3 regions of the Gorillibacterium sp. sgz306347 genome follow, and region 3 is predicted to be linked to each of the others. Evidence: predicted binding sites of a transcription regulator. Region 3 holds the regulator's gene; each other region holds the start of a gene.
The links. The regulator CtsR, encoded in region 3, represses protease genes until heat stress. The targets are predictions, from matches to a motif close to ATGGTCAATAAAGGTCAAACA.
Positions count from the first base shown of each region.

Region 1: clpP (ATP-dependent Clp endopeptidase proteolytic subunit ClpP) is a predicted target of CtsR. The motif match lies at 1,656-1,676, and genes of this name have one in related genera.
Region 2: clpP (ATP-dependent Clp endopeptidase proteolytic subunit ClpP) is a predicted target of CtsR. The motif match lies at 4,609-4,629, and genes of this name have one in related genera.

Region 1 covers NZ_JCAPET010000047.1:16,441-26,165, reverse strand. The annotation lists gene AC6I6H_RS19080 (sugar-binding transcriptional regulator) at 105-1,154, opposite strand; tRNA gene AC6I6H_RS19075 (tRNA-Arg) at 1,497-1,571, shown strand; gene clpP (ATP-dependent Clp endopeptidase proteolytic subunit ClpP) at 1,751-2,347, shown strand; gene AC6I6H_RS19065 (HPr family phosphocarrier protein) at 2,504-2,773, opposite strand; gene whiA (DNA-binding protein WhiA) at 2,928-3,860, opposite strand; gene AC6I6H_RS19055 (gluconeogenesis factor YvcK family protein) at 3,866-4,846, opposite strand; gene rapZ (RNase adapter RapZ) at 4,865-5,752, opposite strand; gene AC6I6H_RS19045 (ROK family glucokinase) at 5,831-6,781, opposite strand; gene trxB (thioredoxin-disulfide reductase) at 6,986-7,933, opposite strand; gene AC6I6H_RS19035 (tetratricopeptide repeat protein) at 7,960-9,705, opposite strand.
Region 2 covers NZ_JCAPET010000011.1:51,597-61,321, reverse strand. The annotation lists gene lonB (ATP-dependent protease LonB) at 1-1,323, opposite strand, end outside; gene ispG (flavodoxin-dependent (E)-4-hydroxy-3-methylbut-2-enyl-diphosphate synthase) at 1,462-2,580, opposite strand; gene clpX (ATP-dependent protease ATP-binding subunit ClpX) at 2,683-3,936, opposite strand; gene clpP (ATP-dependent Clp endopeptidase proteolytic subunit ClpP) at 3,953-4,543, opposite strand; gene tig (trigger factor) at 4,744-6,048, opposite strand; gene AC6I6H_RS08320 (hypothetical protein) at 6,204-7,148, opposite strand; tRNA gene AC6I6H_RS08315 (tRNA-Gly) at 7,283-7,356, shown strand; tRNA gene AC6I6H_RS08310 (tRNA-Arg) at 7,636-7,712, shown strand; gene AC6I6H_RS08305 (hypothetical protein) at 7,957-8,415, shown strand; gene AC6I6H_RS08300 (UbiX family flavin prenyltransferase) at 8,443-8,997, opposite strand; gene AC6I6H_RS08295 (L-lactate dehydrogenase) at 9,156-9,725, opposite strand, start outside.
Region 3 covers NZ_JCAPET010000027.1:53,878-63,602, forward strand. The annotation lists gene AC6I6H_RS15130 (PIN/TRAM domain-containing protein) at 1-183, opposite strand, end outside; gene AC6I6H_RS15135 (DUF1573 domain-containing protein) at 378-773, shown strand; gene pssA (CDP-diacylglycerol--serine O-phosphatidyltransferase) at 920-1,618, opposite strand; gene disA (DNA integrity scanning diadenylate cyclase DisA) at 1,685-2,755, opposite strand; gene radA (DNA repair protein RadA) at 2,861-4,228, opposite strand; gene clpC (ATP-dependent protease ATP-binding subunit ClpC) at 4,477-6,903, opposite strand; gene mcsB (protein-arginine kinase McsB) at 6,944-8,020, opposite strand; gene mcsA (protein-arginine kinase activator protein McsA) at 8,037-8,552, opposite strand; gene AC6I6H_RS15170 (CtsR family transcriptional regulator) at 8,565-9,029, opposite strand.

The sequences.
Region 1 (9,725 bases), on a different contig from region 3:
AGTGAAGCTTTATCTCAGGACGGCTGGGCCGTCATGAAAACGAATGAATGTGCTCCCGCAGGCAGGAGACCGGATAAACCATGCCAAAACATGTTATTTCGCGGTCAATGGCGATTTTCCTCTTTTGCGCCGCCGATTTGCTGCAGAATTTGGGTGGCTGCCGCCTCGTCCGTCACCAGAACATGCTCTCTTCCGCTGTGAAGAACGGCGGCGATGCTGCGCCCCTTGCTGCTTCCGCCGGCTACGGCGATGACCGTTTCGACCTGCTTCAGGTCTTCCAGCCGCATGCCCAGCGTCGGGAGCCGGTGAACGACCGAGCCGTGCCGGTCAAAATAATAGCCGAACGCTTCGGCGAGCGCTTCCGTCCGTTTGAGCGCTTCCAGCGTCTCCGTGCCGGCCTTGCGCCTTCTCGCCATAACTTTAGCTTCTCCGATTCCGTGAAGCACAATGCGGGCGCTGCGAATGACCTGAATAATTTCCCGAATTTCGGGTTCCTGAATCAGCGTCTGGTACGCCTCTTCCCCCAAATGATCGGGCACATGGAGAAGCCGGTACTGTCCGCCGGTCTTCTTCGCCATCACTGAAGCAATGGTGTTGGCCTGAAATTCGACGCTTTCGCCGATGCCGCCTCTTGCCGGTACGTAAAGGCTGCCCTTCAGCGGCGGGGAAGGCGCAATCTGCGCGGCTACTTCCGCCAGGGTCGAGCCGCCGGTAACGGCGACAACGCATTCGTCCTGCACCGCCTTGCGCAGGGCTCCCGCGGCCGCCCGGCCCATCTCCTTCTTCGTGTAGGGAGACGTGTCCGAGTCGCCTTGGACGACGATGACTTCGCGAATGCCGAACGCTTCCTTGATCCTATCCTCCATGCGGGCCAAACCGAGCAGTTCCTTGATCATCGGCTCCATCTGCTCCAGAAGCTGCATGCCCGCCGGGGTCAGCGCCATGCCGAAGGCTTCCACGCTCAGAAGCCCTTGCTCCTTCAGAAAATCCGTTTCCGCCCGCAGAACGCGCTCGGTCATGTTAAGGGAGGCGGCCAGCGTGCGGCGGCCGACAATCCGGTACAGCATCACAAAGTGCAGAATGGAGTATCGCTTCTTCACGATATCCAATACGTCGGGAAGCAGCTGTTTTTGCATCTCAAGGATCGCTCTCATTATTCCACTCCTGCCTTGGACACCAAACGTCCCGCGTACGCGTTTTGCGTCCCACCTTGTGCAAAAAAATTTTACCCCTCTGTTATTTTAGCTGATTCCGGTTAGTGATGCAAGCTTTGCCTGCTGCCGCGCGCCGTTAAGGTTTTATGAACGAGCCCCGGGATTCCCTCAAAGGGGTGGAACGACAAGCGAATGGCAGGCCTTTGCTGCTGCTCCCCGCGCCGGCTAAACGAGGGTTTCCAAAAGAACCCGCCTGATTCGCCAAACATTGTGCTTGCATTTATCCTTCGGGTGGCTTATAATATTTTTTGCTGGCTTCACTAATGAGCCTGCACATCATACGCGCCCGTGGTCCAATGGATATGACGTAGGCCTCCGGAGCCTGAGATCGAGGTTCGATCCCTCGCGGGCGCGCCATACATACTTCTTTTCGAAAACCAACCGACGCCGCAAGGCGTTTTTTTGTTGCCCAAAATGCCTTTCCGGCAGCTTTCCCGCAAATGTTTGACCTTTTTTGACTTTTGTTCGTTTTTTCAGTAAGATGGGTATAGTTACATGATGAAAACCCAATGACTTATATCAAAGGAGGAATATCCATGAGCTTCATCCCCATGGTCGTGGAACCGGATGCGCGCGGCGAGAGGGCGTACGACATTTACTCCCGCTTGCTGAAAGACCGCATTATCTTCCTCGGCAGTCCGATTAACGATGCGGTCGCCAACGCCATCATTGCGCAGCTGCTGTTCCTGACCGCTCAGGACCCCGAGAAGGACATCAGCATTTACATCAACAGCCCGGGCGGCTCTATTACCGCGGGCATGGCGATTTACGACACGATGCAATTTATCAAGCCGGACGTCTCCACCATTTGCGTGGGCATGGCCGCTTCGATGGGCGCTTTTTTGCTGACGGCGGGCGCTAAAGGCAAACGCTATGCGCTGCCGAACAGTGAAGTCATGATTCACCAGCCGCTCGGCGGAGCCGAAGGCCAGGCGAGCGACATTGAAATTCGCGCCAAACGGATTATCAAGCTGCGCGAAAAGCTGAACAAAATTCTGTCCGAGCGCACCGGCCAGCCGCTGGAGCGGATCGACAAGGACACCGACCGGGACTACTTCATGACGGCCGAAGAAGCCATGAAATACGGCTGCATCGACAAAGTCATCGAAACGGTCAACAAGGATCTGCTGTAATCCGGCCCCAGGGCCCGGTGAACGCAAAAAAACCGCTTCGGCCTCGGCCGTAGCGGTTTTTGTCTTTGCTGCCGATGCCGGGAAGGCGGCGCTGCATCCCGTAACCGGAAGTAAAAAAGCCTCCATCCGGAAGCTTTTCTTTGTATGGGCGCGGGGTTACTGATTCTCCAGCTCTTCCTTGCCGACCAGGGCGACTAAAGCGTTTACAGCCTGCTCGGCGTCCGCGCCTTCCGCACTTATGTAAATTTCCGTCCCGGTGCTGATCGCAAGGCTCATGATGCCCATAATACTTTTCGCGTTGACTTTCTTCTCGTCCTTCTCAACGAAGATTTCCGAAGAGAACTTGTTGGCCTCCTGGACGAAAAGAGCGGCCGGTCTGGCGTGCAAACCGGTTTTTAATCTAACCACTGCGGGACACTTAGACATGCGCCACTACCCCCAATTGCGTTTGATAAACTTCTATAGGAACCAAGGGAACCGATAAAGGAACGGATTTTCGTCCATTATAACATTTTTTCCTAAGCAGCACTAGGGCGTAGCCCTGTTACAAGGATAACCGGGATTCGCCCGAAAGTAAAGGTTAGCGGGCGCTCCGGATTTTTTCGGCCATTTCGTCGAGCTTGCGGAGCCGGTGGTTGACCCCCGACTTGCTGACCGGGGCTTTCAGCAGGTCTCCGACCTCCTGCAGGTTGATGTCGGGATGCTTCAGCCGGATTTCCGCGACCTCCCGCAGCTTCTCGGGAAGCTGCTCCAGCCCGATCTCCTTTTCGATCAGCCGGATGTTGTCGATCTGACGGACGGCGGCGCCGATCGTCTTGTTGAGGTTGGCCGTCTCGCAGTTGACGATCCGGTTTACCGAATTGCGCATGTCCTTCATGATCCGAACATCCTCAAAGCGCAGGAGCGCTTGATGGGCGCCGATCAGACTGAGAAAATCGATAATTTTCTCGCCTTCCTTGAGGTAGAAAATAAACCCCTTTTTCCGTTCGATGCAGCGCGCGTTCAGCTCGAAGCGGTTCGCCAGCTGCACCAGGGAGTGGCAGTGCTCTTCGTACATCGAAGCGATTTCCAAGTGGTAGGACGCGCCCTCCGGGTTGTTGACCGATCCCCCGGCCAGAAACGCTCCGCGCAGGTAAGCGCGTTTGCAGCAGTTGCCCCGAACGATGCTCTTGTCGATCCCGGGCGTGAACAGAAAGCCTTCGGAAACAATCCTTAGCTCGGACAAAATCTCCTGCACCTGCTGGGGAACGCGCACGATGTAGACATTATTTTTCTTCAGCCGCATTTTTTTGCGGACGAGCAGCTCGGTGTGGACCTGGAATTTCTTTTTGAGCAGCAGGTATATACGGCGGGCAATCGCCGCGTTCTCGGTCGAAATGTCCAGGACGATCCGCTGGCCGGTGATCTGAACGCTGCCGTTCATGCGGATAAGCGCCGACAGCTCGGCTGTCTCGCAGCAGGGCTCGGCCGCAAGCATCGTCAGTTCCTTTTTTGTTTGGGCCGCGAAGGACACCGCTCTCACCCCTTTCGGATCATCCGGCTTTCTACCAGGTTGTAGATGTGATGACTTAGTTTTTCCGCGTCGTGCCGCAAATACGTATGGAAATAAATGAGTTCGTCCGCGATAACACGGTATCCCTGCCGGTCCAGCTCCTCCATGTCCAGAAGCACCTCGGATGCGCCCTCTTCGGCGTACTTCCGCTTTACGTCAGGCGGAATGGTTCCGTTGTTGACGATGACATAATCGAACAAGCTTTGCCCGATGTGCGCCCGCACGGCGTTCAAATGATCGCTGACGCTGTAGAAGTCGGTTTCGCCCGGCTGCGTCATCACATTGCAGATGAACACCTTCAGGGCGCTCGATTCCACGACGGCCTTGGCGATCTCGGGAACAAGCAGGTTCGGGATGATGCTGGTATACAGGCTCCCCGGCCCGATGACGATGGCGTCGGCCGAGCGGAGCGCTTCAATCGCTTCCGGAAGCGGGGCAACTTCGGCCGGCTCGATAAACACCCGTTTGATCCGCTGCCCCGCCTGCGGGATTTTGGACTCGCCCGTGACGACGGAGCCGTCTTCCATTTCCGCTTTGAGGACAATGGGGATGTCGGCTGCGGGCAAAACCTGCCCGCGCACCGCAAGCACGCGGCTCAGCTCCCGGATGCCGCCGACAAAGTCGCCGGAAATGTCGCTCATGGCGGCCAGAATCAAATTGCCAAGCGGGTGCCCGGCCAAGCCGTCCCCCTGCTTGAAACGGTACTGCAGCAGCATGGAAAGCAAAGGCTCGGCATCGGCCAGCGCGCACAAGACATTGCGGATATCCCCGGGAGGGGGGATCTGCAGCTCGTTCCGCAGTACGCCGGAGCTTCCCCCGTCGTCCGCAACCGTGACGATCGCCGTTATATCAAGCGGCTTTTCCTTCAGCCCGCGAAGCATCACGGACAAGCCGGTTCCTCCGCCGATGACCACGACACGGGGAGCCTTTTCTTTTCTTACCGCCACGCGCCCGTCCTCCTTTGTTTACGGCCGGTCGCGTTCCGCGTCCCGGTGGCTGACCCGGACCGTCTCCGTCTCACTCGTGCCGATCATCTTGCCCAGGTATTCGGCGACGGCTACGGAGCGGTGCTTGCCCCCCGTACAGCCTATGCCGATGACAACCTGGCTCTTGCCTTCTTTTTTGTATTGCGGGATCAAAAATTGCAGCAAATCAAGAAGCTTGGTCAGAAACTCCTGCGTTTCCGACCACTTCATTACGTATTCGTACACGTCGTTGTCCATTCCGGTCTGCGGCCGAAGCGTTTCCACATAGTGCGGGTTCGGCAAAAAACGGACGTCGAAAATCAGGTCCGCGTCGATCGGAATGCCGTACTTGAAGCCGAAGGAGACGACATTCAGCACCAGGCCCTGATCCCCCAGGCTATGAAAACGCGAGACAATCCGTTCCTTCAGCTGACCCGGCTTCAGGTTGCTGGTGTCGATGGCCTGAGTTGCCAGGCCCTTGAGCTCCTCCAGCAGCACGCGCTCCTGCTGAATGCCTTCCAGCAGCGCGCCGTTCGGCGCCAGCGGATGCCGGCGGCGGCTTTCCTTGTAGCGGCGGACCAAAACGGAATCCGTCGCATCGAGGAACAGGATTTCATAGCTCAGCCGGTAGTTCTCGCGGATCGTTTGCAGCGATTCGGACAAGGCGCGGAAAAACTCGCGGCCGCGCAGGTCGATGACAAGCGCCACCTTGCCGATTTTGCCGTTGGATTGATCGATCAGCTCCGCAAACTTGGGGATCAGGACCGGGGGAAGGTTATCCACGCAGAAAAAACCCAGGTCCTCCAGACTTTGCACGGCGATGGTTTTCCCGGCGCCGGACATCCCCGTGATGATGACCAGCTCGGCCAGTTTGTTGCGTTCCTCCATGTCGCAGCCTCCCATCATGACGTTGCTTCCGGCGGCGGACCGGCACAGCGGCCCCCGCCGTTACCGCCAAAGCAGAGGTTAGCGGGGCAGGTTCAAGCCGGCCGCGCCGACCACTCCGGCGTCGTTTCCGAGCGTAGCGGGAACGATGTCCACGCCCTCATACGCCTGCTCCGGCGTGTATTTGCGGAAATGCTCCCGGATCGGCTGGAACAGAATGTCGCCGGCTTTGGCCACGCCGCCGCCCACGATAAACCGCTGCGGATTGAGAATCACCGCCAGGGTCGCCATGGAGCGGCCCAGGTAATAAGCCGCCCGGTTCACGATGCGCAGGGCTACTTCGTCGCCGGCTTTGGCCGTGTCGAACACGTCCTTGGCCGTCAGGGATTGGATCATGGCCAGCGAGGTTTTATCCCCGCGTTCCACCGCGTCCTTCGCCATACGGACGATTCCGGTCGCGGAGGAGACGGTTTCCAGGCAGCCGGTTTGCCCGCAGTTGCACTGGATCGCTTCCAGATCCGGCACAACCGACATGTGGCCAAGCTCGCCCGCCATGCCGCTGAAGCCTTGATAAATTTTGCCATTTATAATAATGCCGCCACCGACTCCGGTTCCGAGCGTATAGCAGACCAGGTTGGAAATGCCCGCACCCGCTCCGCTCCAGGCTTCTCCCAAAGCCGCCACGTTGGCATCGTTGTCAATGGTAACTGGCTTGCCGAGCTTCTGCTCGAGCACCTTCTTCACGGGCACGTTCTGCCATCCCAGGTTTACGGAAAGCTTGACGAACCCTTCCGGAATGTCCATGAAGCCCGCGATTCCGGCGCCAATGCCGGCCACTTGGTCCCATTCGTAAGCCGAATTCGCCACGATCGAGCGGCTGTACTGCGCGATGCGTTCCAACACTCCATCGGCTCCTTCTTCCGAGCCGGTCGGGCCTTCAAACGTATTCAGCAGCTTGCCGTTCTCGTCGCAAATGCCGACTTTGATGTTGGTTCCGCCCAAGTCGACGCCGACATAAATTTTACCAGACATTCAAGTGTCACCTCTACAAATGGTTTACTTTCTCTTGTTCCAACTATAAGGCTTCGTCCGGGTGCGGTCAAGGAATCCTTGCCGGTTCCAGCCGCAGCAAAACCCGCCTCGGCGGCGGGTTTTGACGGCTTTGCGGCGGGTTTCGTAGGGTCCGTCCGCCGGACAGCGGCCGGGTGGGAAATCGCTGGAAACGGCACGCCGGCTTTAGAGCGATTGGCTCCAGTCGTGCACCATCTGGCCTTCCAGGTACTTCTCGCAGTCCAGTGCGGCCATGCATCCGCTTCCGGCCGCCGTGATGGCCTGCCGGTACCGGTGGTCCTGCACGTCGCCGCAGGCAAAGACGCCCGTGATGTTCGTGCGGGTTGTGCCCGGGTCAACCACGATATAGCCCTGCTCGTCGGTTTTCAGCTGCCCTTCCAGGAAGCCGGTGTTCGGCGTATGGCCGATGGCGACGAAGATGCCGTCGGCTTCCAGCAGCTCCTCTTCGCCCGTCGCGTTGTTCCGGACCTTCAAGCCGACGACGCCCTTGTCCCCGGACACCACTTCGACAGGAACGCGGTTCAGGCTCCAGACAACCTTCGGGTTCTGGCGGGAGCGGTCCTGCATGATTTTGGACGCGCGCAGCTCCTCTCGCCGGTGCACGACCCGCACCTCGCTCGCGAAGCGGGTCAGGAAATGCGCTTCCTCCATCGCCGAATCGCCGCCGCCGACCACGATGATTTTCTTGTTGCGGAAAAAGAAGCCGTCGCACGTGGCGCAGGTGCTGACGCCGCGGCCGACGTTATCCCGCTCGCCCGGAATGCCCAGGTACCGGGCGGACGCGCCGGTCGAGATGATGAGGCTTTCGGTTACGATTTCCGTCCCGTTCTCCAGCGTCAGCGTAAACGGCTGCTTGGACAAATCGGCTTTCGTCACCCAGCTCGTGCGGAATTCCGCTCCGAAGCGCTCCGCCTGCTGCCGCATGTTGGCCATCAGCTCAGGGCCCATGATGCCCTGCGGAAAACCCGGGAAGTTCTCGACTTCGGTGGTGGTCGTCAGCTGGCCGCCCGGCTCGGGGCCTTCGATGACCAGCGGGTTCAGGTTGGCGCGCGCCAGGTAAATGGCGGCGGTCAGGCCCGACGGGCCGGTTCCGATAACAACGCATTTGTACATCACAGCTTCCTCCTTTGGTAGTAAATTCAGACGCGGCGCGGCGCTCCCTGTTCCAGCATGCCGAACACCGCTTCCATCTTTTCCTTCAGGCCGCAGGCTTCGTCGATCTTCTTGACGGTCCGGCTGACCGTTCCGGCCGAAATGCCGTAACGGGCGGCGACCTCTTCATACGAGACCGTTCGGCGGTGCATCTTCGCCGTCAGGTATTCCAGCGCCGCCGACCAGCCTTCGACCTTGGCAATTCTCGGCTTGAGCGGATAAACCCGGGTCAAGTATTCCACCCAGAGGGTTTCCAGGTCGTACTGCTGCACCATATCATACCGCTTGCTCATGTGGCGGAGGGCCAGCTCCAGCACCTCCTGCCAGCGGACATCCCACTCGGGCAGCGAAGGCGAGAACGGAGAGGCGGCGACCGTGGTCGTTCCGCTTCCCATATCGGCCTTCAGCGGCTCCTCCACGCCCATGCTGCGCAGGGCAAAAATGGCTACCCTTTTCAAATATTCGTTCTCTTCAGGGTTTAGAATGAAGTCGCGCAGGGCCGCCTCCGACTCCGAATCCGCGATGGCGCCAAAGGCCTGGATAACCTGCAGCTTGGTGTGCGGATCGCCGTGCCGCAGCCCCCAGAAAAACGAGGAACGGACCAGCGGGTCCCGCTTGACGCGGTCGGAAACCGAATCCTTCTCGGCGCGCAGGAACGCAAACTGCTCTTCAAAGGGAAGATGATAGTGATAATGAAGGAACACGCCGGCTTCCCGGCCCTGCTCCAGCTGCGCCAGATAGAAGCGGGCGATCTCCGGGCGCGGATCGGCCTTCTCGGCCTGCCGCCACCGCTTGCGCGCTTCCGCGAAGCGGCCGGTATTGAACGACGCTACCGCCAGGTAATGGTACAGGCTCGGGTCCAGCTCTTCCCCGCCCGTCTTGAGCAAACGGCCGAACAGGCGGTAAGCCGATTCGTGATCGCCAAGAATGCCCATGGTGGTCGCCAGCTTGAACAGGTATTCGGAGTGGAACGGGTACATTTTGCGCAGCTGGCCGGACAGCTTCTCCAGCTCCTCCGTGTCGCCGAGGTTCTGGTAGAAAATCGCCAGGTTGCACAATGCGTGCAGGTTGCCCGGCTCCATCTCCAGCACTTCCCGCACCGTGTCCAGCGCCTTTTCAAACTTGCCGAGGTAATAGTAAGCCAGCGCCAGGTTGTTGCGGGCGGCCAGGAAATCCGGGAACTTCTTGACGAGCTTCTCCAAAACGCGCGCGGCTTCGACAAAACGCCCTTCCTCCAGAAGACGGCGGGCTTCGTCATGCTCATATACCCCTTCGCGGCTCTTGACGAAACGGATCGGAATCGGACGATCCAGCTCATAGGACAGGAGCTCGATCATTTCCTCGGCCTCTTCCACATAGATTCCCTCCGCATCCGTCTCCAGATACCGAAGGATTGCCTGCTCGGCGGATTCGAAATCGTCCATGTTCGCGTAATTGTTGGCCAGGTAATAGTAGCATTCCGACATGGCCGGATCCAGCTGCTCCAAAATGTTCAATAAAATTTCGTTCGATTCCTGAAAATTGCCCAGCTCGGCGTAGACCCCCGCCAGGTTGCAGTGATTAACCGGGTTCTCCGGTTCGTATTCGACGGCTTTGCGGAAATACTTCAGCGCCTTGTCGTAATGGCACCGGTCCAAGGAGCGGACCGCTCGCTCGAAGAAGAACGTCGCGTCGATTTTCAGCGGGATCAGGTTCGGTTTTAATGTGCTATCGACCGCTTTTTTCTTTTCCACGGGCAAGCACCTCCTCTCTC
Region 2 (9,725 bases), on a different contig from region 3:
CGTTCCGCCGGGGAAGTTGATGTGCAGGTCGTGGTTTTCCGGCTCGAACCCGAGCCGCCGCAGCACCGTGAGCACGTTCTCCACCGAACCGCGCGCCATGCTCTTGCGCCTCAGCGTCCGCGCGCCGCCGCCCATCTCCTCTTCGTCGACGACGCCGGTAATCGTAAAGCGCCCCGTTCCCGGCAATGCGGCCGGCATGGCCGTGACCTCAATCTCCAGCAGCATGCCGAGATTCGGCCCGTATACGGCCAGCCCGTTGACATACCCGACGCGCGGCGCGGACGGAATGCGCCGCTCCGGCCGGGGCGGGATCTGGCTGTTGTTGACGACCCACTCGACATCGTCCGGCGTCAGGGCCTGCCGCTTGTCGGTCATGGCGAGACCCGCGGCCAGCTGGACGATATTGACCGCTTCGCGGCCGTTCGCGGCGTAGCGCTTCACCACTTCCACGGCATCCGGCGCGTCGGGAAACCCGATTTTGCGGATGGCGTTCTCCGCTATGGCGCCGATTTCATCGGGCAGAAGGGGGCGGAAAAAGATCTCCATGCAGCGCGACCGGACGGCGGCCGGAATCTCCTGCGGGGTCCGGGTAGTCGCGCCTACCAGCCGGAAATCGGCCGGCAGCCCGTTTTGAAACACATCGTGGATGTAGCCCGGAATATTGGAGTCTTCCGAATTGTAATAAGAGCTTTCCAGAAAGACCTTGCGGTCCTCCAGCACTTTGAGCAGCTTATTCATCTGCACGGGATGAAGTTCGCCGATTTCGTCGATGAACAAAACACCCCCGTGCGCTTTGGAAACCGCGCCCGGCTTCGGCTGCGGGATGCCCGCCACGCCCATGGCCCCCGCTCCCTGATAAATCGGATCGTGGACCGAGCCGATCAGCGGATCGGCGATGCCCCGGTCGTCGAAGCGGGCGATGGTCGCATCCGTCTCGACGAATTTGGCATCCTGGCGGAACGGGGAGGCCGGATTCTTTTTCGCCTCCTCCAGAATGACCCGGGCGGCCGCCGTTTTGCCGACGCCGGGCGGCCCGTAAATCAGCACATGCTGGGGATTCGGTCCGCAGAGCGCAGCCTTCAGAGCGCGAACCCCTTCCTTTTGGCCGACAATTTCCTGCAGCGCCCCCGGGCGCGTTTTCTCGGAAAGCGGCTTGGACAGCGACACGGAGCGGAGCTTGCGGAGCCGTTCCATTTCCTTTTTCGACTCCCGGTCTACCGCAGTCCGGTTGGTTTGCTGGGTGCGCAGCAGGTTCCAGAAATAGAGCCCGATCACCACGGCAAAAAACACCTGAATCGTCATCAGCGCGACACTAAGTCCCATAAGAGGTCCCTCCTTCATCTACTGCCTAGTATTTCCCGGTGCGCAGGGCGTTTAACCGCTGCGGACGAGCCTTGCGGCAAAAGAAAAGCCGCCTCTCTCCGGGGAGAGAGGCGGCGGGATGGACCTCGCGGCATGGTATCAGACGACGGCGTCGCTTTTCTCGTGCCGGCGGCCGGGAATTTTGCCCGTCCGCTCGTATTCCAGAGCGATCGCGTCGATTTCCTTTTTGAGCTCGTTGACCAGCTCCGCTTCCGGCACCTTGCGGATCATTTCGCCGTACCGGAACAGCATGCCTTCGCCCCGGGCGCCCGCGATGCCGATATCGGCTTCGCGCGCCTCCCCGGGACCGTTAACCGCGCAGCCCAGCACGGATACCTTGATCGGCACCCGCAGCTTGGACAGGTACTCCTCCACCTCGTTGGCGACGGAAAACAGGTCGATGTCCAGGCGGCCGCAGGTCGGACAGGAAATCAGCGTCGGCGCGTCGGAGACAAGACCGAAAATCTTGAGCAGCTCGCGCGCCACCTTCACCTCTTCGACCGGATCGGCGCTCAGCGACACGCGGACGGTCGAGCCGATGCCCAGCGAGATGAGCGCTCCGAGCCCGGCCGAGCTTTTGATCGTGCCGGAGAACAGCGTCCCGGATTCGGTAATGCCCAGGTGAAGCGGATAGCGGAAGGCTGCGGCGGCTTTGGTATACGCTTCGATCGCCATCGGCACGTCCGAAGCTTTCAGAGACACGATGATGTCGTGAAAATCCAGCTCCTCCAGAATGCCGATGTGGAACAAGGCGCTTTCCACCATCGCGTCGGCGGTCGGATAGCCGTACTTGTCCAGCAGATGCTTTTCCAGCGAACCGGCGTTCACGCCGATGCGGATCGGGATACCCCGCTCCTTGCAGGCTTTGACGACGGCTTCTACCTTTTCCCGGCGGCCGATGTTGCCCGGATTGATGCGCACCTTGTCGATGCCGTTTTCGATTGCTTTCAGGGCAAGCCGGTAATCGAAATGAATGTCCGCCACAAGCGGAATATGAATGCGCCGTTTGATCTCGCGGATGGCTTCGGCGGCCTCCTCGTTGTTGACGGTCACGCGGACGATCTGGCAGCCCGCTTCCTCCAGCCGAAGGATTTCGGCCACGGTCGCTTCCACGTCCGCGGTTTTGGTCGTGCACATGCTCTGAATGACGATGCTGTCGCTGCCGCCGATGGTCAGGTTGCCGACTTTGACCGGGATCGTGTCTTTTCTGTGGAACATGGCAGGCTTCTCCCTCTCTATGCAAAGATCCTCCGCTACGGCCCCTCGATAGGGCTCCGCAGCGGAGGCGTAACGGATTTAGATGCGGTTGGTCGGGCGCGGTTACGCGCTCTCTTCCTTCTTCTTGGACTCCTTCGTGGTCAAGAGCGGCGCAATTTTCTCCTGCACCACTTCCTTGGTCACGACGCATTTGCTGACGTCCGTCCGGGACGGGATGTCGAACATGACATCCAGCATAATGCTTTCGATGATCGCCCGGAGGCCTCGGGCGCCGGTGTTGCGTTTGATCGCTTCCTTGGCGATCGACTCCAGCGCTTCCTCGGTGAACTCCAGATTCACGCTGTCCATCTCCAGCAGCTTCTGGTACTGCTTCACGAGCGCATTCTTCGGCTCCGTAAGGATCCGTACGAGCGCAGTCTCGTCAAGCGGCTCCAGGGTGGAGATGACCGGAATCCGGCCGACAAATTCGGGGATCAGGCCGAATTTCAGCAGATCCTCTGGCAGCACGAGGGAAAGGTATTCGCCCGGCTTGAGATCCGTTTTGTGCCCGTCGGTGCCGAAGCCGATCACCTTTTTGCCGATGCGGCGTTTGATGATCGATTCCAGTCCGTCGAAGGCGCCGCCTACGATGAACAGAATGTTCGTCGTGTCGATCTGGATGAATTCCTGATGCGGGTGCTTGCGGCCGCCCTGGGGCGGAACCGAAGCGACCGTTCCTTCGAGGATCTTCAGCAGCGCTTGCTGCACGCCCTCGCCGGAAACGTCGCGGGTGATCGACGGGTTCTCGGATTTGCGGGCCACTTTGTCGATTTCGTCGATGTAAATGATGCCGCGCTCCGCTTTCTCCACGTCGTAATCCGCCGATTGGATCAGCTTGAGCAGAATGTTCTCGACGTCTTCCCCGACGTAGCCCGCTTCCGTCAAGGAAGTGGCGTCGGCGATGGCGAACGGAACGTTCAGGATTTTGGCGAGCGTCTGGGCAAGCAGCGTTTTGCCGCTGCCGGTCGGCCCGAGCAGCAGGATATTGCTCTTGGCGAGCTCGACTTCGTCCTTGCTGCTTTGGGTGTTGATGCGCTTGTAGTGATTATATACAGCGACGGACAAAGACTTCTTGGCCATGTCCTGTCCAATGACATACTGGTCGAGAATGTTCCGGATGTCGCGCGGCTTGGGAACGTCCTTCAGGTCGAGATCCTCGTCCTGTCCGAGCTCCTCCTCGACGATTTCCGTGCACAGCTCGATGCATTCGTCGCAAATGTAGACGCCGGGACCGGCGACCAGCTTGCGCACCTGGTCCTGCGATTTGCCGCAGAACGAGCATTTGAGCTGACCTTTCTCTTCGTTAAATTTAAACATCGGATCACCCCTTGGGTTAAACTAAATCTTTTCGGGTGATGACCTCGTCGATCAACCCGTAGGCCTTGGCATCCTCAGCAGACATGAAGTTGTCCCGGTCCGTGTCCCGGTCGATCTTCTCGTAGGGCTGACCAGTGTGCGTCACGTAAATTTCGTTCAGCTTCCGCTTCGTCTTGATGATCCAGTCGGCGTGAATCTGGATGTCCGATGCCTGTCCCCGGACTCCGCCCAGCGGCTGGTGGATCATCACTTCGCTGTTGGGCAGCGCGTAACGCTTCCCCTTCGCGCCGGCCGTCAGAAGAAGCGAGGCCATGCTGGCCGCCATTCCGACGCAGATGGTGGACACATCCGGCTTGATGAACTGCATCGTATCGTAAATGCCCATCCCGGCCGTAACGGAACCTCCGGGAGAATTGATGTAGAGGCTGATGTCCTTCTCCGGATCCGCCGCCTGCAAAAACAGCAGCTGGGCGATGACCAGATTGGCCACGCTGTCGTCGATCGCGTCGCCGATAAAGATAATGCGGTCCTTCAGCAGGCGGGAATAGATATCGTACGATCTTTCGCCGCGCGCTTCTTGTTCAACCACCATAGGAATCAGACTCATACCGGCAGCATCCTTTCATCCCTAAAATAACCGATTGCACAGCTTTATTTTATCATGTTTAAAGACGTCTGTCATTTTTTACCCATTGGAAAAACGTTGAAACCGCGCGGCTCCGGGCGGAGCCGGAGTGGAAAAGAAAGGCGCCGAAAATGCGACGCCTTTCCGTATGGGTTCATCATTTTTTCGCTAGGATTCGACGTTTACGCCTCTTCCGGCTTCTTGACGCTGGACTCGACCAGGAAATCGACCACTTTGCTGCGGGTCAGGTCGGCCTTCAGGTTGTCCAGCATGCCGTTGGATTCGAACAGCGTGCGGATTTCCTCGCTGGAGCGCTGGTACAGACCGCCGAGACGCTCAAGCTCCTTGTTCAGGTCTTCCTCCGTCGGCTCGATGCTTTCGGCTTTCGCTACGGCTTCCAGCACCAGGGAGTTCAGCACGCGCTTGCTTGCATCCGCGCGCATTTGCTCTTTCAGGGCTTCTTCCGTTTGACCCGTGAACTGCGAGTAAAGCTCCAGGTTCATGCCTTGCCCTTCCAGGCGGTTGCGGAAATCGGAGAACAGATTTTCCACTTCGTTGTCGATCATGACGTCCGGCACATCCACGGTTGCGGCGGCGGCGACCTTCTCGATCACGGCATTCTCCAGCTCGCGCTTCAAGGATTGCTCCTTTTGCTCGCGGAGGCGTTTTTCCACGTCGGCTTTGTATTCCTCCAGCGTGTCGAATTCGCTGACGTCCTTCGCGAATTCGTCGTCCAGCTCGGGCAGGTTTTTCCGTTTGATTTCGTTAACCTTCACTTTGAAGACAGCCGCTTTTCCCTTCAGGTCGGGCGCGTGGTACTCTTCCGGGAAGGTAACGTTGACTTCTTTCTCTTCGTCCTTCTTCATGCCGACCACTTGCTCTTCAAAGCCCGGGATAAAGCTGCCCGAACCGAGCTCGAGGGAGTGGTTCTCGCCTTTGCCGCCTTCGAAGGCAACGTCGTCCATAAAGCCTTCAAAGTCGATAACGGCGATGTCGCCGTTAACAGCCGCTTCGTCGTCACCGGCTACTACGAGCTCGGCGTGACGTTCCTGCATGCGCTTCAGCTCGGCTTCGACTTCCTCGGCGGTCACGTCGGCGGATTTCTCCGTCACTTCGACGCCTTTGTACTCGCCGAGCTCCACTTCCGGCTTCACGGCCACTTTGGCGGTGAATTTCAGCACTTGGCCTTTGCCCATTTCCTGTACGTCCACTTCCGGACGGTCGATCGGCTCAATGTTCACTTCTTCGACGGCTTCGGTGTAAACTTCCGGAAGAAGGATATCCAGCGCGTCCTGGTACAGGCTTTCCACGCCGAAACGGCGCTCGAACATGGCCCGCGGCACTTTGCCTTTGCGGAAGCCCGGAACGGTTACTTTCCCGGCCACTTTCTTGAACGCTTTGTCTAACGCGTCGTTTACACGCTCGGCTTCAACCTCGACGGTAAGGACGCCTTGATTCTTCTCTATTATTTCCCAGCTTGCTTTCATTTTATGCTTTCCCCTCCAAAAAATGTACCTGCCTCGTTTTACCCGTTGACCTTAAACCATTCCATTATAATCATTACGCCCTCACATTTCAAGACAAGACGTTTTTTTCCTGACTCCGGCGGCCCGCAAGCAGCGCCGGCGGCGGTCATAGTGCGCTACAATCTGCCGCGCAGCCGGACGAACGTTTCGATCGCCTGCTCCGCCTGCCGCCATTCCAGGACCTGCTCCTCCGTCAGCCCGTATTCCTCGCGATAGTCCGTTTCCCCGGCATCCTCGGTTTGCAAAATCTTTCCGAGCGCCCCGTGCAGGGCCGCCGCCCAGGCGTCGATGCCGCCGTCGTCCAAAGCCGCCAGCCGGCCGTAAAGCGGCGAGGCGTAGACGAAGGAAAGAAATTCGATCCAGGTCTGCTCGGCAAAATAGGCAAGGGCGGGTTCCCCCACTTCGCTTTTGGCCTGCACCCGGCGCAAAACGGCGCTCATGGCGTCCGGAAAGTCGTCCGCCGAGAGCGGCGTCTCCTCGATCCGCACCTCGCGTTCGCCGCCCTGGTACCGGATGGTCACGGCGCCGTTCTCGCCCCGTTTGCGAAGCGCCTGCAGCCCCTGAAACACGATAAAAGGGTGCAGCGTCGCGTTTTGCAGCCATTCCTTCAGCGTAGGCGTCACGTCCGGATGGTCCAGGTAGGTAAGCTGTCCCAGCGCCAGAAGAATCTTCTCCATGCTGTCGCCGGTAATAAGGGCGTCCAGCAGCCGGTTGACATAACCGCTGTCGGCCGTCCGCCTCCGGTCCACGCTGTTCCGGAACAGCTCCTCCTCGGTCTCCTCCGGCCCGGCCGGCTCGGTTCCGTCCCGGCTCTCCAATCCGGGCAGCATGTTCTCCAGCCAGCCGAGGAGCCCCTCCCATTCTTCGCGGTTGCGGGGATCCCCGGTCTCCAGCTCCAGCAGAAAACGAAGCAGCCCCACTGCTTCGGCATAGCGCTCGGTCTCCAGCATCCGGGTGAGCTGCATTTGGTAGTAATCGATGGTTTTCGGAAAAAGGATGACTTTCCCTTTCGCGTCGTTGTTGTCGTTCCCGTCGCTTTCCCGGCTCCTGATAGCCGCCACCTCTTTCGCATAAGCTTCTTCACCTGATGGTAGCCTGTCCGCGTCCAAAAAGCAAAGCAACCCCGGACGGCAAGTTTCCGATTGCTTTTCCCGGGAGCTTTGTGCTATGATAATGCTGTTTCGCCAATCCGCATGCGGGTGTAGTTCAATGGTAGAACGCCAGCTTCCCAAGCTTGAGGCGAGGGTTCGATTCCCTTCACCCGCTCCAACCGTGCATATGAACAGAGCCCTTTTCGGGCTCTTTTTGTTTCTTCATAGATTCAAGTGCAAGATCGACGCCAAAGTGCAGAACCGGCAGCCAAAACGCGAGACCGGAGGTGCGAAGGGAACATGGGGAAATCGGCCTCGGCGGCAGCTCCGGGAGCAAGCGATGCAGCCCAGAATCCGCATGCCCGGCGGCTTGACAAGGAATGGCTTTGCCGTTATCATTGGTCTAGCCAAAAGGGAGCCGTCTGCCAAGGTGCGGAGCTTTTGGATGCAAACGCAGGTCCCAGTAGCTCAGCTGGATAGAGCAACGGCCTTCTAAGCCGTGGGTCGGGGGTTCGAGTCCCTCCTGGGACGCCATTCCAACTTTACATCTTTTACACGCCGCTCCTTCAATAAGGAGCTTTTCTTATGTCTTATAAACACAATAGAAAGAAAAGAGCAGGACGGCCTAACCAGCCTCCTGCTCTTTTCTTTCTAATCTGCGCGCTGCCCGGACAGCAATGGAATCGGGCATTTTCCCCGGGGCACTTCCCCCTTCCCCTTTCCGGCCTACTGAATTTACTGGTAGGGCCAATAACCTTAGCGGAAAGGATGATTATCATTGCCTTCCATTATCGATTATCAGTTTAACGAAGAGCCTGCCGGAGGAGGATCGCTCCCGTTCCAGCTGACTTCAGGCGTTGAGGCGGGCATCGCCACCATCAACCTGAACAACGCCTTTTTGACCGACCGGATTGTATTTGCCGCCACGGTAGGGTGGATGCCTTCTCTTTTACCTCTCGGTTCGGTCTCGCCCATGCTCACTCTTCGCATTCGCCGCGACGCTTCCAACGGACCGATTCTCTATCAGATCCAGGACAGGGCATATATCGGACCGGGCAGCGAGGTTCCGGGGGAATACATTCCGGTGATTACCTCATTTATCCATGCCGGGATTGCCACGGCGACCGGACCTAACGCTTATGTGTTAACCGCCCTCCTTTCGGGGAGCGGCTCCGTGTTTGGGCCGGTGCATTTTAGCGGCGCCAGCCTCTACCAATTGGGTCCCGTGACCCCCTGAAGGCAGCGTGCGGTACCGGACCTTTGGTTATTCCAGCCAGCGTTTTCCCGTTTCGTGCTCGATTCCGAACTGGTCGAGAATGCGCGCGACCGTTTGGAGCACCATGTCGTCGATCGTTTCGGGCTTTGTATAAAACGCCGGCATTGGCGGCAGCATCACCGTGCCCATCCGGGCGAGCCGCAGCATATTCTCCAGATGGATCTCGCTGAGCGGCGTCTCCCGCGGCACCAGCACCAGCTTGCGCCGTTCCTTCAGCGTCACGTCCGCCGCCCGGGAAATCAGGTTGTCGGTATAGCCGTGGCTGATCGCGGCCAGCGTCTTCATGCTGCACGGCGCGATTACCATTCCGTCCGTGCGGAACGACCCGCTGGAAACGGAAGCCGCCAAATTGTCGGCGGCATGCACGCGGGAAGCGAGCTTTTTCACGTCCTCCACGGCATAATCCGTCTCGATCCGGATCGTCTTCTCCGCCCACGGGCTCAGGATCAAATGCGTTTCCACTTCCAGCTTCTGCAAAACCTGGAGCAGTCGGATGCCGTAAATCGGCCCCGTTGCCCCGGAAAGAGCGACGATTAGTTTCATTCCAAGGTGTCCCTTCCGTATCCTGACATGCTGAAAACAGGCGTATCGGCCTTGCTAGTATTATAGTAGGCCGCCCCCCGTTCCAACAACAAAAAAACGCACCCTCCTCGAGAGGCTGCGTTTCAATACGGACCCTGGCCGTTCGGCAAAAAGGCGCATCAGGACAGCAAGCGCTCGATTCCCGAACGGATGATGGAGCAGGAGTCGGCAAACTTGCGCGTTTCCTCTTCGGTCAGGTTCAGCTCCACCACTTCCTCGATTCCGCCCGCTCCGATAATGGCGGGCACGCCCGCACAGACGCCCTTTTGCCCATACTCTCCATCCAGAATCGCCGATACGGCGATGATCTTGTGCTCGTCGTTCAGGATGGACCGGGTGATATAGGCGAGCGCATTGCCGATGCCGAATTGGGTGTTTCCTTTGCGGAGAAAAATTTCCCAGCCGGCGTCCTTCGTTTTCTTCGCCACTTCCTCCAGGTCGACATGCTTGAACCGCTCTTTGTGCTGGTCGAGAATATGCAGGATCGGTTTCCCGCCAATGGTTACATGGGACCAGGCGACAAACTGCGATTCGCCGTGTTCGCCGAGCGCATAGCCGTGAACGCTGCGCGGGTCGATTGAAAACACTTCGGAAAGCAGGGTTTTGAGGCGCGAGGAATCGATAGAGGTGCCGGTTCCGATCACCCGGTGCCGCGGCAGGCCGCTGATTTCGCGGATCAGGTAAGTGAC
Region 3 (9,725 bases):
GCCCAGCGCGGCCGCCAGCCAGAACAAGAGGGCGGTGCCGCCGGTCGTCCACCAGATGGAGAAGCTCCCGTCCATCCATGAATCTCCGGCAAACGGGCGGGCCAACAGACCGATTTCATAATGCCAGTAAAAACCGACCGCAGCTCCTGCCAGCAGCGCGATCAGCCGCAATCCTTTTTTCATGCATCTCACCTTTCCTTTCTTTTGTATGCGACGGATGCGGTTATCCCGTTTTCCGTTTTTACCAGTATGGTCCAATCGCGCCGCGACTAAACCTTGGCCGCGGACGCCGCTCACGCCCAAGAAAGTCAAATTGAATTATGGGAACGGTTTCGCTATAATGGCCTTAACGCCATTCCTATCATCGGGGTGAAAAGATGAACTCGCTCAGCTTGATGCAATTCCAGGACCAGGTCTCGGAGCTTCTGCTCCGCCACCGCAGCGTCCTTGACGTATTGTCCAAATACACCCAGTCCAACGCCGCGGCTCAGCGCTCCGTCGCCAAAGCCATTACCGAATGCGGCTGTATCCAGGTACACGCCGGCAAACAGCATTATTCAAACGAGATGACAATTGAAGACGCCAAGAAAGTGCTGGAAACGCACATGACCGGAGAATTGTGCGAGAATTGCGTGGAGGCCGTCGCTTCCGAGCTTGGCAAAAATCTGTTCTACATGGCGTCCCTCTGCAACCTGCTCGGGGTTGATCTTCAGAAGGTGCTGGAGGACGAATCAAAGCGCTGCGCGACACTCGGCTTTTTCAATATGTCCTGATGCTCTCCTTGCGCATAAAGACAGGTTAACGCAACCAACAAAAAAACCTCTCCGCCGGTTCGAACCGGTTTGGAGAGGTTTTCCTTTTGTTTCGGGATGCCCGCCGTCAGCCGGCGAGCCGATTTCGGCGCTTGAAGCCGAAGCTGTCAGCGCTTGCGCTTGAACCCCATAAACGTGCCGTAAAGCGCATAGATCACCAGCGGCACAAAAATGAGGCGGGACAAATAGTTCGGGAACAGGATGACCATAATGAGCGCGACGATCACGCAGCCGAGTGCGATCATGGCGGCGCGGCGCGTCAGGCGGACTTTCTTGAAGCTCGGGTATTTCACCCGGCTTACCATCAAGAAGGACAGGAGCAAAGAAGCCGCTACCAGCACGTAAGACGACAGTCCTTCATGGAAAAGCGCCAGGGTGCAAAGAATCACGCCCGCAGCCGGTATCGGAAGCCCGACAAAAAAACCGGGAGGCGCTTCGATGACGTTAAAGCGCGCAAGCCGCAGCGCTCCGCAAATCGGAAAGATGGCCGTTGCGATCCAGGCGACCGGAGGATTCAGCTCCCCGTAGGCCACCACGTACATAATAAAAGCGGGAGCAACGCCAAATGAAATGACGTCGGATAACGAATCCAGCTCCTTGCCGAATTCGCTTTGCACATTTAACGCTCTGGCAAGCCGGCCATCGATGCCGTCCATCAGCATCGCGATGATAATGATGATGGAGGCCAAATTGGAATTGTCAATCTCGGGAAACACCGGCGTGTCGTTCAGGACCAGGATGATGGCGATGATACCTAAAAACAGGTTCAAGACCGTAAACATGCTGGGAACCGTTTTTCGCAGCATTCTCTGCCCACCTTTTTCAATCACCGGCCCGGGCCGGCTTCCTTAACCTAACAAATTGTATGGAATTTAAATTTGTCTGTCAATGAATACTTGCTCTTGAAACCTCCGAAGCCCTTCCTTGATGGCGCGGGCGCGAACTTCCCCAATGCCGTCCACATCGTCCAGCTCCTCGATGGAAGCGGAGATAATATGGGGAAGCGACTCGAACTTCTCCACCAGGTTGGAAATGATGATGGAGGGCAGACGGGGAATCTTGCTGAGCACGCGGTATCCCCGCGGCGCAATGGTTTCATCCAGAATGGTGCTGGTGACCGTGTAGCCGAGCAGACGGACGATGTGATGAAAATCGAGCAATTCGTCCGGAGACAGCTTGGCGATGCCCGCCTTGAACTCTTTGATCTTCTCTTCCGATTGCTCCCGGCAGTAATCCTTGATGAGCAGCACCGACTCATGCTCGATGTTGTAGACCAGCTCCTCCAGCTGCATGCTGATGAGCCGGCCTTCGCTGCCCAGTTCGTTGATGTACCGGCGGATTTCGGCTTTGACGCGAAGAACCATCTCCACCCGCTGCAGAGCGTGGACCGCGTCCTCGAAGGTGACCGCCTCTTCAAATTCCGACGCCCCCAGGTTGATCAGCGTCTGATCGAGCACCGATTTGTACTTTTCCAGCGTCTGCATGGCCTGATTCGCCTTGGTCAGAATGACGCCCATATCTTTAAGGGAGTACCGGAGGTTTCCTTGATACAAGGTAATGATATTGCGGCGCTGGGAGATAGACACGACCAGCTTTCCGGTTTGCTTGGCCACCCGCTCCGCCGTCCGGTGCCGAATGCCCGTTTCATTGGACGGCATGCTGGGATCGGGGTTCAGCTGCGTGTTGGCGTAATGGATTTTCTTCACGTCTTCGCTTAAAATAATGGCCCCGTCCATTTTGGCCAGCTCATACAAAAAGTTCGGCGTGAAGTCGCAATTGATGGCGAAGCCGCCATCCGCCAGCTCCATCACCTCCGGGCTCTGGCCCACGACAATCAAAGCGCCGGTTTTCGCGCGCAGCACGTTTTCCAGCCCGTCGCGGAACTGCGTGCCCGGCGCCACCAGCTTCAGAATCTTGCTTTTGATCTCTTCTTCCTTCGCCACGATATCCCCCCGTCTTTCTCTCGCGCAAGTCTAATCATATTCCGGCGTTTCTTTGTTATTCTCACCTTATATCGGCCGCTCAACCCTTATTTATGAAGAGATTGTTCAATCAAGCGCGGCGGCAAGCGCCTCCGCAACCGTATGCACCCCGACGATGTCGATGCCTGCGGGCGGCGTCCACCCCTTCAGACTCCGGGCCGGCACAATGGCCCGGCGAAAGCCGAGCTTTTGCGCTTCCCGGATGCGCTGATCGATCCGGGACACGCCGCGCACTTCGCCCGTAAGCCCGATTTCTCCGAAAACAACGTCCTCCGGGCGCGTCGGCCGGTCTTTAAAGCTGGATGCGACGCTTACGGCGACTCCCAGGTCCACGGCCGGCTCGTCGAGCCGGACACCGCCCGCCACGTTCAGGTAGGCGTCCTGGCTTTGCAGGAACAGGCCGATCCGCTTCTCCAACACCGCCATGATCAGGGTCAGCCGGTTGTAGTCAAAGCCGGTGGACATCCGCCGGGGCGAAGGAAAATTGGTCGGCGAAACAAGCGCCTGCAGCTCCACCAGCACCGGCCGGGTTCCTTCCATGCTTGCGACAACCGTGGAGCCCGCCACGCCTTTCGGCCGTTCGGAAAGAAACAGCTCCGACGGATTGGCGATTTCGGCCAGGCCCGATTCGCGCATTTCAAAAATGCCGATTTCGTTGGTCGAGCCAAACCGGTTTTTGACGGCTCGCAGCAGCCGGTACGTATGATGCCGTTCCCCTTCAAAATAAAGCACGCAGTCCACCATATGCTCCAGCAGGCGCGGACCGGCAATGGCTCCTTCCTTGGTGACGTGGCCGACCAGCACGATGGCGGTTCCCCGGCTTTTGGCCAGCCGCATAAAATGGGACGTGCATTCCCGCACCTGGGATACGCTACCCGGAGCGGAGGCAATCTGGGGATGGTAGACCGTTTGAATCGAGTCGATGACGACAAAATCGGGCTCCACTTTGGCGATCGCGTCGTCGATGCGTTCCAGGTTGGTCTCGCAGAGCACATAAAGCGACGGGGAGAGCGCCTCCAGCCGGTCCGCGCGCAGCTTCGTCTGCGCCGCCGATTCCTCCCCGGACAAATACAGCACCTTCAACCCCTGCTTTGTCAGTGCATGAGAAGCTTGCAGCAGCAGGGTGGATTTCCCGATTCCGGGATCGCCGCCCACCAGGATCAGGGAGCCCGGCACAATGCCGCCTCCAAGCACCCGGTCCAGTTCCTTGTTCGAGGTGCGGATGCGGGGATCGCGGGATGCTTCGATGTCCGTAATCGCCATCGCCCGGTCCTGGGAAAGCGGCTGGGAAAAGCTCATGCCCTGCGTTTTCACCGGCGTGTCCGGCTCTTCGACAAAGCTGTTCCAGGCTTCGCAACCCGGGCATTTGCCGAGCCATTTCGGCGATTCGTACCCGCACTCCTGACACGTAAATTTCGTTTTTGCTTTTGCCATTGCTTTCTCCTGTCTATAAAAAGCGGAAGACCCGCTGTGGTTGACTAACCAAAAGTGTACCATTTTGAGAACGTGGTGAAAACCCTTTGCCGGCGGCGGAGGGCCCAATTTATCCAGAAAAAACAATGGAAATAAAAGTTTCCGGTAGGCAAAAAGGCCCGATGTCCGCTCAATGCGGAATCGGGCCCTGCCGTTCCAGCTGCTTAAAGCCGCAGCTGCTGCTTCGTTTCACTTTGCCGGCCTATGGCTCAGGCGTTGCGCGCTACTTCCAGCTGGCCTTCCTTCACGTCGATGGTGAGGGAGTCGCCTTTGGCAATGTTGCCTTTGAGCAGCTCCTCGGACAGACGGTCTTCAATGTGCTTCTGAATCGCACGGCGCAGCGGCCTTGCTCCGAACGCCGGATCGAAGCCTTCCTTGGCGAGGAAGCTCTTCGCTTCGTCGGTCAGGATGAAATCCACCTCGTGCTCTTTCAGGCGCTTGCGCAGGTCTTCGGCCATGAGCGACACGATTTCTTGAATGTGGGCTTCCTCCAGGTTATGGAAGACGATGATTTCGTCAATCCGGTTGAGGAACTCCGGACGGAAGCTCTTCTTCAGCTCGCCCATGACTTTGTCTTTCATGTTGTTGTATTCTTTGCTCGTATCGTTGGCGGCAGTGAAGCCCAGCGTGGAATTCCTTTTGATTGTCTCCGCGCCGACGTTCGAGGTCATGATGATCAGGGTGTTGCGGAAGTCTACCGTCCGGCCTTTGGAATCCGTCAGCCGCCCGTCTTCCAGTACCTGCAGAAGAATGTTGAACACTTCCGGGTGAGCCTTTTCGACTTCGTCGAGCAGAACGACGGAGTACGGCTTGCGGCGCACCTTTTCGGTCAGCTGGCCGCCTTCCTCGTAGCCGACGTATCCCGGAGGCGCTCCGACCAGGCGGGACGTGGAATGCTTCTCCATGTATTCCGACATGTCGATGCGGATGACCGCATTCTCGTCGCCGAACATGGCTTCCGCCAAAGCGCGGGCCAGCTCGGTTTTGCCGACCCCCGTCGGGCCGAGGAAGATGAACGAGCCGATCGGACGCTTGACGTCCTTCAGGCCGGCGCGGGCGCGACGGATGGCGCGGCTGACGGAGCGGACCGCTTCATCCTGCCCAATGACTCTCTCGTGCAGGATTTCTTCCATCTTGAGCAGACGCTCCGTTTCTTCTTCCGCCAGCTTGCGGACCGGGATTCCCGTCCAGTTGGCGACCACATCCGCGATGTCCTCCGGCGTTACCTCGGAGTCCGTGCGGCCTTGGGTTTCCTTCCACTGGTTGCGGGTTTCCTCCAGCTCTTCGCGCAGCTTTTGCTCGGTGTCGCGCAGGGAAGCCGCTTTTTCAAATTCCTGGCTTTGCACGGCGGCGTCCTTTTCCTTGCGGATGTCTTCCAACCGGCTTTCCAGCTCCTTCAGCTGCGGCGGCGTCGTGTAGGAGCGCAGGCGCACCTTGGAGCCGGCTTCGTCAATCAGGTCGATCGCTTTGTCCGGCAGGAAGCGGTCCGGAATGTAGCGATCCGACAGCTTCACAGCCTGCACGATCGCTTCGTCGGTAATTTTCACCCGGTGATGCGCTTCGTAACGGTCGCGCAGCCCGTAGAGGATCTGAATGGCTTCCTCTGCGGTCGGCTCGTCGACGGTAATCGGCTGGAAGCGGCGCTCCAGCGCGGCGTCCTTCTCGATGTATTTGCGGTATTCGTCCAGCGTGGTCGCCCCGATGCATTGCAGCTCGCCGCGGGCCAAAGCCGGCTTCAGAATGTTGGAGGCGTCAATGGCGCCTTCCGCGCCGCCGGCCCCAATCAAAGTATGCAGCTCGTCAATGAACAGGATGATGTTTCCGGCCTGACGGATTTCGTCCATGATCTTTTTAAGCCGGTCTTCAAATTCCCCGCGGTATTTGGTGCCGGCCACAACCGATCCCATGTCCAGCGTCATGACGCGTTTTTCACGCAAGGTTTCCGGAATTTCATTGTTCACAATGCGCTGGGCCAGCCCTTCGGCAATCGCGGTTTTCCCGACGCCCGGCTCCCCGATCAGCACGGGATTGTTTTTGGTCCGGCGGCTCAGCACCTGGATCACGCGTTCGATCTCCTTGCTGCGTCCGATAACCGGATCAACGTTGCCTTCCTTGGCGAAAGCCGTCAGATCGCGGGCCAGACCGTCCAGGGTCGGCGTATTCACATTGGAGGACGCGCCGTGGTTGGCGGATGCCGACTCGCTGCTGCCCAGCAGCTGGAGCACTTGCTGGCGTGCCTTGTTCAGCGAAATGCCCAGGTTGTTCAGCACGCGCGCCGCAACGCCTTCGCCTTCCCGGATCAAACCGAGCAAAATATGTTCGGTGCCGACATACGTATGGCCGAGCTTGCGGGCTTCGTCCATGGAAAGCTCGATGACCTTCTTGGCGCGGGGCGTATAGGCGATGTTCGTCGGCTGCTCCTGCCCCCGGCCGATCAAGGATTCCACTTCGTCCTGAATTTTCTCCAGGCCGAGTCCAAGGGCGATCAGCGCTTTGGCGGCGATCCCTTCCCCTTCCCGGATCAAACCCAGCAGGATATGCTCCGTTCCGATGTTGTTGTGACCCAGCCGCACCGCTTCTTCTTGAGCCAATGCCAGCACTTTCTGCGCGCGTTCCGTAAATCTTCCAAACATAATCAATGGCACCTCCATTATAAGGTCTGTTCTGAAAAATGTTTTATTTCGCGCAATCGGCTTTGCCGGCGAGCTTTGAGCGAATCAGCTCGGCCCGACGGATGTCCCGGTTTTCGGGCGTCAGCAGCTCTCCCGTTGTCTTTTGCAAAAAGCCGGCTTGCGTCATAACCAAAAGCTCATTCATCGTTTCGGCCTGCAGGCAGTCGATCAAACCGAGATCGATCCCGAGACGGACGTCGGACAACCGCTGCATCGCTTCTTTCGAATCCAGGATCACCGCATGGGAGAGGATTCCGAAGGAGCGGAACACCCGGTCGGCCACGCGAAAACGCGATTCCGCCAGCAGCTTGCCGCGCGCGGCCCGTTCATGCTCGATAATTTGCCGGACCACGCCGTCCAGATTCTCAATGATTTCTTCTTCCGACTGCCCAAGCGTAATCTGATTGGATATTTGAAAAAGATTCCCCGAAGCCTCGCTGCCCTCGCCGTACAGCCCTCTGACTGCCAGACCGACTTGCGTCACCGCGGATAAGATCCGGCCGATCTGCTGGGTTATCACCAAAGCGGGCAAATGGAGCATCACCGATGCCCGAAGGCCCGTTCCGACGTTGGTCGGGCAGCTCGTGAGAAATCCCCGTTTTTCCTCAAACGCGTAATTCAACTGGCTTTCAAAAATATCGTCGATCCGGTTTGCCGTTTCCCAAGCCTCCCGGATTTGAAACCCGGGCTCCAGGCATTGAATCCGGATATGGTCCTCTTCATTGACCATAATGCTGACGGATTCGTTCTCGCTCAGGATGACGGCTCCGTTCCGGGACTCGCTGGCCAGACTGGGACTGATCAGGTGCTTTTCCACCAGCACGCGTTTTTCCAGATCGCTGACCTCCGACAAAGGAATAAGAGAAAACTGGCTCTCTTCCTTCAGCTCGCCGCTTTCCAGCACGGCGGACGCTTTCTCCAGCACCTCCCGCGAATGCTGATTCGTGGCCAACATGGGAAAAGCATAGTCCCGCAGGTTCCGTGCCAGACGAACCCGGCTGGAAATGACGGCGTCGGTGTCCGGCGCCTCGCGTTTCATCCACTCGCTGAGCGGCTGTTCGGTAAAACGATCCACTATCATCTGCTTTCGTACCCCCTTAGAGCTCGGAGATCCGTTTCTCCAACTCGCGAATCCGGTCGCGAATGGTCGCGGCTTCCTCAAACTCCTCGCGTTCGATATGCTCGGCGAGGTCCTTTTTGAGCGTATCCAAATCCCGTTTGCTCTGGACGATGCCTCCCGCCCGTTTAGGCACTTTCCCTGCGTGGGCCACGCTGCCGTGCACCCTTTTAAACAGCGGGTCCAGATGGCTGGAAAAATATTTGTAGCAGGAGCTGCAGCCGAACCGGCCCAGCTTGCTGAACTGGGCATACGTCAACCCGCATTCCTCACAACGCTCGGCCTGCGGCTTGGATGCCCCCGAAGCCATAAAGGCTTCATTATTCAGCAGACCCGAAAGCAAATTGTGAATGGAAAAACCGTTGGGCGTACCGGGAATCATCTCACCTTTTTCCCGCGCGCAGGTTTCGCACAAATGGGATTCCGTCTTCTCTCCGCCGACAATCTTGGTAAAATGAAGCGAAGCCGGGCGTTTCCCGCATTCCTGACACAACATCGGTATCCCCCCCTAACATTGGCTGAGCAAGGAGAGCAGCATCGCTTTCAGCAGGCGGGCACGAATTTCGTCGCGAAGCGGCAGCTTAAGCAGCAGAATCTCTCTGGAAACCGCCGCCCGCAGCAGATTGGCCTCCCGAGCGGTAACAAACCCGCCCTCCTCCAACTGGTAAATGAGCCCTTCCGAAGCGGTCTGGTCGATTTGCGACCCGATCGTCCCGAGAATATGATCCAGAATAACCCCATGGGACGACAACTGCACCTTCTGGATTCGAATGTACCCTCCTCCGCCGCGTTTGCTTTCAACAATGTAGCCTTTCTCCAGCGTAAACCGCGTGCTGATCACATAGTTGATCTGGGACGGGACACATTGAAACCGTTCAGCCAGCTCATTTCTTTGGATTTCGATAATGCCGGAAGGGCTCTGCATCAGAATATTTTTGAGATACTGTTCAATAATATCCGAAGCATTGCGCATCAGCTCACCCTCCGTTGTTTGTTTGCTTTGTCTACAAAGTCTTGATCAGGAATTCACCTGACTTTGACTTTCTTTGACCTTGAAAATATTATACCACGTTTTCGCCGGTTTTCAAGCAAGCCCCCCAAACCTTTTCTGGCCGAAAAAAATCACCGCTCTCCGTTTCATTATCCGCTTCCTGTTTTCCTTTTATACCGCTTCTTTAACCCTTTGAATCAGATCAAGCGATTGAACTTATGTCATTTTCTTTACAATCGTCCATACGTGCCCGGAATGAATGTCTTGCCTATCCGTCGCGTCCTGTCTTGCGTTTGACGAAGATAAGAACCTGAACGTAGTTGGGCAAGTTGTGCAACTCCCCTCTATTCCTTGGCGGCATTTAATCTACTCATTCGGGATTAAGCCCGCGTTGCGCCAACTCCAGCTCATCATCGGTCTGCCCCGCTAGCTTCCTGATTGGACTTCTGCCCCAATACCATTGTCAAGAAAATGCTATTTTCCTTATGGATCGTCCCATTTGCGCATCACCCGTACAAAACAAAAGAACCTGCGCAGGTTGCACAGGTTCTTCCGTTGCTTGGCGACGTTCGACTCTTCCGGGACTCAGCCCGCGTTGGTCCAACGCGCTTCGCGTTTGCTTGGCGACGTTCGACTCTTCCGGGACTCAGCCCGCGTTGGTCCAACACTAGGGACTGC